DNA from 3 places in the Pseudomonas sp. 5Ae-yellow genome. Region 2 is predicted to be linked to each of the others. Evidence: predicted binding sites of a transcription regulator. Region 2 holds the regulator's gene; each other region holds the start of a gene.
What was found. Region 2 encodes LexA, which represses DNA repair genes until DNA is damaged. Its sites were predicted from a motif close to CTGTNTNNNNANACAG; they were not measured.
Positions count from the first base shown of each region.

Region 1: imuA (translesion DNA synthesis-associated protein ImuA) is a predicted target of LexA. The motif match lies at 1,163-1,178, and genes of this name have one in related genera.
Region 3: recN (DNA repair protein RecN) is a predicted target of LexA. The motif match lies at 1,452-1,467, and genes of this name have one in related genera.

Region 1 is NZ_JACGWE010000002.1:60,905-64,080, reverse strand. Features, by position in the region: gene eno (phosphopyruvate hydratase) at 1-31, shown strand, start outside; gene H4J77_RS02320 (septum formation initiator family protein) at 86-358, shown strand; gene ispD (2-C-methyl-D-erythritol 4-phosphate cytidylyltransferase) at 355-1,053, shown strand; gene imuA (translesion DNA synthesis-associated protein ImuA) at 1,207-1,824, shown strand; gene H4J77_RS02305 (DNA polymerase Y family protein) at 1,832-3,176, shown strand, end outside.
Region 2 is NZ_JACGWE010000003.1:77,000-80,175, reverse strand. Features, by position in the region: gene H4J77_RS03385 (DUF6586 family protein) at 1-33, shown strand, start outside; gene H4J77_RS03380 (hypothetical protein) at 98-337, shown strand; gene sulA (SOS-induced cell division inhibitor SulA) at 486-986, opposite strand; gene lexA (transcriptional repressor LexA) at 997-1,605, opposite strand; gene H4J77_RS03365 (TetR/AcrR family transcriptional regulator) at 1,805-2,479, shown strand; gene H4J77_RS03360 (L,D-transpeptidase) at 2,543-3,031, shown strand; gene nagZ (beta-N-acetylhexosaminidase) at 3,087-3,176, shown strand, end outside.
Region 3 is NZ_JACGWE010000013.1:87,499-90,674, reverse strand. Features, by position in the region: gene recN (DNA repair protein RecN) at 1-1,426, opposite strand, end outside; gene grpE (nucleotide exchange factor GrpE) at 1,652-2,224, shown strand; gene dnaK (molecular chaperone DnaK) at 2,314-3,176, shown strand, end outside.

The DNA.
Region 1 (3,176 bases), on a different contig from region 2:
GTATAACGGTCGCGCTGAGTTCCGCGGCTGAAGTTGAGCAGGGGGGCAAACGTCTCCCTGCCAGCCTTGCAGGAGTATCGATATTGTGAAATGGCTATGGCTGGGTGCATTGGTCTTGTTGGCTGGCCTGCAATATCGCCTGTGGGTTGGTGAAGGCAGCCTGGCGCATGTGGCGCAGCTTAAACAACAGATTGCCGGCCAGGAACGCGAGAACGAACAGTTGCTGGAGCGTAATCGTGTGCTCACAGCTGAAGTTATCGAACTCAAGCAAGGTGTTGAAACCGTCGAAGAGCGTGCCCGACATGAGTTGGGTATGGTCAAGCAGGGTGAAACCCTGTTTCAGTTAAGCGGCGAATAATTGCTGTGACACTTCCTTTCTGGGTGGTGCTGCCAGCGGCCGGCGTCGGTTCGCGTATGCAGGCAGACCGGCCAAAGCAGTACCTTCTCTGGGGTCAGCGCACCCTGATTGAACATACCCTGGATTGCTTTCTTGATCAGCCCGGTCTGAGTGGGCTGGTTGTGGCATTGTCGGCCGCTGATGACTGGTGGGATGAGCTGCCCTGCGCTCGTGACTCACGTATCACTCGCACGGCAGGTGGGCGCGAGCGAGCCGACTCGGTACTCAAGGGTTTGCTGGCGCTGCGCCAGCTTGGCGCCGTCGATGCCGACTGGGTGTTGGTCCACGATGCTGCTCGCCCCAATCTGACTGACAGTGATCTGCAGAAGTTGATTCATACCCTGGCCGACGATCCGGTAGGTGGTCTATTGGCCGTTCCGGTACGTGACACCCTGAAGCAGGTGGGCGATGACGGCCGAGTCAGCGCTACGCCAGATCGCTCCTTGTTCTGGCAGGCGTATACGCCACAGATGTTCCGTCTGGGCGCGCTGCAGCAAGCCCTCACGGATGCCCTTGCAGCTGGTGCTAGCATTACCGATGAAGCTTCCGCGATGGAGTGGGCCGGCATGGCGCCGCTACTGGTGGAAGGGCGTGCGGATAACATCAAGGTAACCCGCCCCGAGGATCTGGAGTGGCTGGCGCACCGCCAACACTGATCTTTATCTGTCTTTCTTCCCCCCGCTATTGGTTTGCCTGGTCAATGTTGACCAACCATTGGTCGTTCCTGTTGTTTACCGATTGACCGCCTGTCTTTGAATAAATATGCTGTACAGATATACAGTATATTGCATCCAGACAGGAGGTGGTCGATGGGGTCCGTAGTTGCGCTTGATACCTTGCTGCAGGAGCGCCGTATATGGCGTGGTCAGCAGGATTTGCCGCCCACGACGCGCCAGCCTACCGGGCACTCTGGGCTGGATGCGGTGCTGCCCGCTGGCGGGTGGCAGGCGGCAGCGGTCAATGAATTACTCTTGCCGACACTGGGCAGCGGTGAGTTGCAGCTGCTGTGGCCAACCCTGGCGCGTTTGACGCTAGCCGGTGAGCGAGTCGTGCTGGTCGGCCCGCCGGCGATTCCCTTTCCTGCCGCCTGGTTAATGGCCGGGGTCACGTTGTCTCAGTTGTCGATTATTCGGGCCACGGGAAGCGATGCACTGTGGGCGGCCGAGCAGTGCTTGCGCTCCGGTAGTTGTGGCGCTGTGGTGAGCTGGCCTGAGCGCGCCAATGATAGGGCCTTGCGACGTTTACAGGTGGCAGCTGATAGCGGGCAGACGCTGGCCTTTGTCTGTCGCCCACAAAAGGAAGCGGTGAACTCCTCTCCGGCGGCTGTTCGGCTGTTGCTTGAGCTACGCCCGCCGCAGCTGCGCATTCTCAAATGCCGAGGTGGCTTGGCACCGGCTAAGCCGATCCATTTTTCCGGCTGGCACTGAGGCGCGCATGCGTTGGGCCTGTATTCTTTTCCCGCAATTGGCGCTGGATGCGGTGTTGCGTCGTCGTGACGATCCGCAGGCTCCGCTGGTCTTACTCAGCGGACCACTGCAGCGACGGGTGCTGCAGGCTGTTAATCCTTCGGCCCAGGCGTTGGGTCTTCGCCGTGGCCAGACCCTGACAGTTGCTCGGGCTCTGGTTGAACACTTTGATTGTGAAGAGTACCAGCCGCAGCAGGTGGAGCACTGGCAACAGTTTCTGGCGGCCTGGGGTTACCGCTTCAGCTCCCATGTCAGTCTGGATTTCCCCCGCGCCCTGTTGCTGGAGGTGGAGTCCAGTTTGAGTCTGTTCGGTCCCTGGCCGCGCTTTGAGCAGCGCTTGCGCGAAGAGCTGCAGGCACAGGGGTTTCAGCATCGTATTGTGCTGGCGCCCAATGCCCTGGCCGCACGAATACTGGCTAACGTGGCCGATGGCTTGGCGGTAGACGAAGCGCAATTACCACAGCGGTTGGGCAGCTTACCGATTAGTCGTTGTGGCTTTGCGCCCGAAGTGGCCAGCGCTTTTGCCGGGATGGGCTTGCGCCGTCTGGAGCAGGTGCATGCATTGCCGCGGGCGAGTGTCGCCAAACGTTTCTCGCGGGCGGTGCTGGAGCATATTGACCGCCTGCACGGGCATTTGCCGCAGGCGCTGGATTGCTATCGTCCGCCTGATCACTTTCATGGGCGCATTGAGTTCAACTTTGATGTCGAGTCCAGTACCGCTTTGTTGTTTCCCTTACGCCGTTTAACCGCTGATCTGGCCAGCTTTCTCGCTGGCCGCGACTGTGGTGTTCAGCGTTTCTTGTTGCTGCTTGAGCATCGTGGTGGAGCGGCCACCGAGGTCAGGGTGGGTCTGCTTAGCGCCGAGCGTGAACCCGAGATGTTATTCGAGCTGGCGCGTGGACGCCTTGAACCGGTGCAATTGGTAGCGCCGGTGCAAGCCTTGAGCCTGCAGGCTCAGGATTTACCGCGTTTTGTCCCGGCGGCGGCCGAGCTTTTTACTGAGCGACCTCAGCAGTCACTCGGCTGGGAGCAACTACGCGAACGCCTGCGCGCGCGCCTTGGTGACGAGGCTGTTGGTGGCATCGCTGCTCAGGCAGATCACCGACCTGAGCGTGCCTGGAGCGAGTTGGGTCAGGGCACTCGCGTTAGCGGCGCACAGGTGTCGCGGCCGGGCTGGTTGTTGTCTGACCCGCAGCCCTTATCTGACTTTTTTCCACGGGTATTGGCCGGGCCGGAGCGAATTGAATCCGGTTGGTGGGATGGCGCTGACGTGCGGCGTGATTACTATCTGATCGAAACCGCAGACGGGCGTC
Region 2 (3,176 bases):
CGCAGCTACCGGGAAGGCATGCTTGAGTGGTAGTCGGGCTGCGGTAGATGGTGCGCTATGGTATACTGCGCGCCTGCACTACAGGAGACCAGATTAGATGCCTTCACCCTTTCTTGAAATCGTTGAGCTGGATAATGGCAAGGTCGCTCTGCGTCGCTCCGACGAAGAGGGCGAGCCATTGCTGGTGATCGAGTTCTCGGTTGACGCCAAAGATTACCTTCAGGGCAACTACATTGAAGTAGCCAAGGCCATGATCAGTGCTGGTATGCAAGCAGCCGGGCAGATTATGGATGAGGAAGAGGACGAGCATATCCCTGAGGATCGTGTTCTCCACTGAGCGGATTTCAGCTGGCACGGAGTTGGCGCAACTAATGCGTTGCTAGTTAGGCCGCTCCGCAGTGTGTTGGCTGGAGACTTGAATCGTGTTTCTGCCAGTCGCAGCTGAATAAAAAGGCCAGAGATAATGTCTCTGGCCTTTTTGTTTGTCACGCGGCTTGAAGTCGGATGTTGAGGCTGCGGCAGTGGCCGGCTTGCGCTGCACGCCCGAGGCGTGGGGCAGTGCTGCTGTCGGGTAGTAGCCAGCTGACGACAGTATGGCTTCCACCTAGTTTGAGCAGGTCGCAGCATAGTTTGGTGACGTCCATGCCTGGCTTGGAGCGAACGATCATGATTCGCTCGGGGTCTAGGTCGGCATTGCGCAGCCACTGATTACTCAGGCTGGCGGGTGGGTCGATCAGGGTAAGCCACAACGGGGCTGCATTGTTGCTGAGATCACGCAGTACGGGAGCAAGCCATTGCAGGCACTGGCGGGCAGCACCCTGCAAGCTGATTTCGCTGTAGCCGTACTCCTGTTCTTCTGTTGAAGACAGCGGTTTGGGCTGCTGCAAACGGGCAAACTGGTTGTGCTCCATACGTGTTGCCATCAAGGCGTTATGAAACAGATCAGCTTGGGTCAATGTCTGTTGGTCAGGGCGGGCGTACTGCATTCTCAGCTCCTCAGCGACGGATTACACCGACGCTCAAACCTTCAATGGTAAGTTCCTGTTCTGCCAGATTGACTACAATCGGCTTGAATTCGGGGTTCTCTGCATGCAAGGACACCTTGCGTCCTTGCTTCTGAAAGCGCTTAACCGTGACCTCATCACCGATACGCGCTACGACTATCTGGCCATTACGCGCCTCTGTGGTGCGATGAACGGCCAGCAAGTCACCATCCATGATGCCAATGTCCTTCATGCTTTCACCTTGTACGCGCAACAGAAAGTCCGCGCGTGGGTGGAAGAAACCAGGGTCAATGCGACAATGATCTTCGATGTTCTCGAGTGCCAGTACTGGTGCCCCGGCAGCTACTCGACCGATAACCGGTAGGCGGTCTTCACTGGCTTCCGGCTCGCCTTCAGGCAGTCGGATGCCTCGTGAGGCGCCAGGAATCATCTCGATTGCGCCTTTACGCGCCAGGGCGCGCAAGTGATCCTCTGCAGCGTTGGGCGATTTGAAGCCCAATGTCTTGGCAATATCTACTCGAGTGGGCGGATAGCCGTTGCTATCCATATATTCCTTGATAAAGGCCAGTACCTGCTGTTGTCTTGCGGTTAGCTTCTGCATTGGGTAGAGCCTGTTTTTTTATCCAGTAGCTGTGATTATATACAGTTGTTCTGCTTCGGCAACCCCTGTTTAGGATATTCAGCCTTCGTATTCTTTGCTGTGCCGATTAAGGTTGCGCCGAGTGGTCCCAAACAGGGTTGACAATTAAATCGTTTTAAACGTATGTTTGAATCAAATATCAACACCTTGGAGAGCCCTGATGGCGCAGTCTGATACCGTTAAGCGCATATTGGATGCAGCTGAGCAGCTGTTCGCAGAGAAAGGCTTTGCTGAAACGTCTTTGCGCCTGATTACGAGCAAGGCAGGCGTCAATCTCGCTGCAGTCAATTATCACTTCGGGTCGAAAAAATCGCTCATCCAAGCTGTTTTTGTGCGTTTCCTGGATCCCTTTGTGAGTAGTCTCGAGCGCGAGCTGGATGAACACGAACAGCGTGGTGATCTGCGGCAACTTAGCCTGGAAGGCTTGCTGGAAATGCTGGTAGACCAGGCGCTGACGGTCAAGCCGCGTAGCGGCAATGATCTCTCTACCTTTATGCGTCTTTTGGGGTTGGCGTTCAGTCAGAGCCAGGGGCATCTGCGTAAGTATCTGGCCGAAGTGTATGGCAAGGTCTTTCAGCGCTATATGTCACTGGTTGGCGGCACTGTGCCGAATGTTCCAGCGCCTGAGCTTTTCTGGCGCGTGCATTTCATGTTGGGAACTGCCGCATTCACCATGTCCAGCATGAAGGCGCTCCGCGCTATAGCCGAGGCTGAGTTCGCGGAGCATCGTGCGGTCGATCAGGTGCTGCGTTTGATGGTGCCTTTCCTCGCTGCTGGCATGCGCGCAGATACGCTGCCTGCAAAGCGCGAGACGATCGAAAGCGCGGTGGTTTAGCTTTTACGCTCTTACCTATAGGTGGCTGATCCGTTATCGTGTGCGCTGGTAACGGAGTTGATCATGCAGTTGGACCATATTCATATCTCTATCGCAGCACAGCAGCTCACGGGTTTTCAGGCCGGTAAGGTTGTCTGTTGCTATCCTGTCTCTTCGGCGCTCAATGGCTTGGGCGAGCGCTCCGGCTCCGGATGCACTCCGCGTGGTGAGCACCGCGTTCGCGCCCGCATCGGTGCTGGTCAGCCACTGGGTAGTGTTTATATCGGCCGTCGTCCGACCGGCGAGGTATGGACGCCGGAGCTGGCTGCTGCTAATCCCCAGCGTGACTGGATACTCACGCGTATTCTCTGGTTGTGCGGCAATCGGCCTGGTTTCAACCGAGGCGGGCAGGTCGATTCGCAGCGCCGCTACATATACCTGCATGGCACCGGAGATGATCAGCCGATGGGTGAGCCGCTTTCGCATGGCTGCATTCGGCTGCGCAACGAAGATATGCTGGAACTGTTCGACAGCACACCGGTCGGTTGTACTGTTCAGATTGACGCCGCCTGAGCAGGCGCTGCGTTTCCCTTTGTCAGGAGGTGGTTGCTTGAAACAAGGTTCTTTGATGCTGGATCTGCCAGGCCTATGGCTTGAGCCTGAGGATCGGCAATTGCTGCGCCAGCCAGAAGTGGGCGGCATGATTCTATTTGCACGT
Region 3 (3,176 bases), on a different contig from region 2:
CGACGATTTCGGCGGTGGGGCCACCAATACCTACATCAACCTCATCAAATACCAGCGTGGGTACGCGAGAGGTTTGCGCTGTGATCACCTGAATCCCCAGGCTGATACGCGAGAGTTCGCCGCCGGAGGCGACCTTGGCCAATGACTTGGCTGGTTGGCCAGGGTTGGCGCTAACCAGAAACTCAACGGTCTCAAGCCCGGTAACCGGATAGCCCACCGCGTCTAACGCCGTTAGTTGTAGCTCAACTCGGCCGCCGGGCATGCCAAGTTGCTGTATTTCTTTGCTCACAGCCTTGCTCAGGCGTACTGCTTCTTTCTTGCGACTGGCGGAGAGCTTTTCGGCCAGTTTTTGGTAATGCTCTTGATAGGCCTGCAACTCTTCTTGCAGTTGCTCTGCGTCGGCGCCTCTTTGTTGTTGCGCTTCAAGTTCATCGATTAGCTGTTGTTGCAGCGCAGGCAACTCTTGCGGAGTGATGCGATGCTTGCGCGCCAGCTCAAAAATGGCGCTCATGCGTTCTTCTACGTGTTGCTGTCTTTCCGGATCTGCTTCGAAGTGATCCAGGTAGCGGGTCAGCTCGCCTACCGCCTCTTCAATCTGTATCTGCGCACTGGCGATCAAGTCGTTGGCGTCGCGCAGGTGTGCGTTGTGCGCCTTGAAGCTATCCAGGCGTTGCAGGCAGGAGGTCAGGGCTTCCAGCACGCTGCCGGCGTCGTTTTCGCTGCAGACATTTATGACGTGTTGGCAGGAGTGCTGGATCTGGTCGGCGCTGGCGAGCTGGCGTTGCTCGTTTTCCAGCGCTTCAAGTTCGCCTTCTTGCAGGCTGAGGTTTTCCAGTTCATCCAATTGGTAGGCTAGCAACTGCTGACGGGCAAGCTGCTCGTCACCCTGCTGACTGAGTTGGTTGAGCGTTTTCTCGGTTTGCTTGCAACGCTGCGCGGCCAGCTGAACCTGTCGTGCCAGATCACCGGCGCCGGCAAACTCGTCCAGTAGACGGCGGTGGGTATCGGTCTTGAGTAGCGATTGGTGTTCATGCTGGCTGTGGATATCGATCAGCATTTCGCCCAGTGCACGCAAGTCCTGCTGTGGGCATGGCGAGCCGTTGATGTAGCCACGCGAACGACCTTCGGCGGTAATCACGCGGCGCAGTATCACCTGGTGATCGTCCTGCTGCAGGTCGCGGTTTTTCAGCCACTCCTGTGCTTCGGCTATGTCGCCAATATCGAAGGTAGCGAGTATGTCGGCTTTGTCAGTTCCGGGGCGCACGGTGCCGCTATCCGCACGGCCACCCAGGGTCAGTGCCAGCGCGTCGAGCATGATCGATTTGCCGGCGCCGGTTTCGCCGGATATAACGCTCATACCGCCGCGCAGCTCCAGCTCAAGATGGTCGACAATGGCGTAATTATTGACCGCAAGGTGTACCAGCATGACTCGCGCTCCCTTGGTAAGTGTTCTGGTTATTTATACAGTAGTTTGCTTTGTGTCGACAAGTGCCGCCTTAAAATTGGCATGACTTGCCTAATTCCCCTTGAAGCGCTGAATTGCGACCCCATATAGGTTGGCAGCAAGGCTTATATTGATCTGGGCAGGGCGGCTCCGCGGTTTTATAGGTGTTTGCCGTATGCCCCTTTTTTTGCATGACAGGAGAAACAGATGGCAGATGAACAGAGACCCGATCTGCAGGATCAGGACGGCCTGGTAGACGAGACCCTGGATACGCCTGAAGGTGATCTTGCGGCACGCATTGCCAGTCTGGAAGAGCAGCTGGCGACAGCTCAGGATCAGGCCATTCGCGCAGCTGCGGATGTGCAGAATGCGCGGCGTCGGGCGGAGCAGGAAGTTGAGAAGGCGCACAAGTTTGCGCTGGAGCGCTTTGCCGGTGACCTGCTGCCGGTACTCGATAGTCTGGAGCGTGGTTTGGAGTTGTCCAATCCGGACGATCCGGCGATCAAGCCGATGCGCGAAGGTATTGAGCTGACGCTGAAGATGTTTGCTGACACCTTGGGTCGTTTTCAAATCGTCCCGGTTGTGCCTGAAGGTGAGCCCTTTAATCCGGAGTTCCATCAGGCGATGGCAATGGAAGAAAGCGCTAATGTTGAGCCAAATACTGTGCTCAAGGTGTTCCAGAAAGGTTACACGTTAAGCGGTCGTTTGTTGCGCCCCGCTATGGTGGTAGTCAGCAAACCGCCGGTAGAGCCCGCTCCCTCTATTGATGAGCAGGCTTGAAATAAATTTCGGTGACCCCATTTAGGGTTCATACGCAGAATAAACCTCGCCGCTGGTTAGACGCGGCAGCATGACTTGGAGAATTAAACATGGGCAAGATTATCGGTATTGACTTGGGGACCACCAACTCCTGCGTCTCCATTATGGAAAATGGCACAGCCAAAGTTATTGAGAATGCTGAGGGCGGTCGTACTACACCCTCTATCGTCGCCTACACCAAAGACGGCGAGACGCTGGTAGGTCAGTCTGCCAAGCGCCAGTCTGTGACCAATCCGCATAACACTCTGTACGCGGTGAAGCGTCTGATCGGTCGTCGTTTTGAAGAAGACGTCGTTCAGAAAGACATCAAGCTGGTGCCTTACAAAATCGTTAAAGCCGACAATGGCGATGCCTGGGTTCAGGTTAACGATGAGAAAATGGCGCCGCCGCAGGTGTCGGCAGAAGTGCTGAAGAAAATGAAGAAGACCGCCGAAGACTATCTTGGCGAGCCGGTGACCGAAGCTGTTATTACGGTGCCTGCGTACTTTAACGATAGTCAGCGTCAGGCAACCAAGGATGCTGGCCGTATTGCTGGTCTGGACGTCAAACGCATCATTAACGAGCCTACCGCAGCAGCGTTGGCTTACGGTATGGACAAGGCGCGTGGCGACTCCACCATCGTGGTCTATGACCTGGGTGGCGGTACCTTCGACGTGTCTGTGATTGAAATTGCCGAAGTTGACGGCGAGCACCAGTTTGAAGTGTTGGCCACCAATGGCGACACCTTCCTGGGTGGCGAAGACTTCGATATGCGCCTGATCGACTATCTGGCCGATGAGTTCAAAAAGGAAAACGGCGTTGATCTGCACAACGATCCGCTGGCCCTGCAGCGGCTTAAAGAGGCAGCAGAGAAAGCCAAGATCGAGCTATCTTCCAGTCAGCAGACTGATGTGAATCTGCCGTACATCACCGC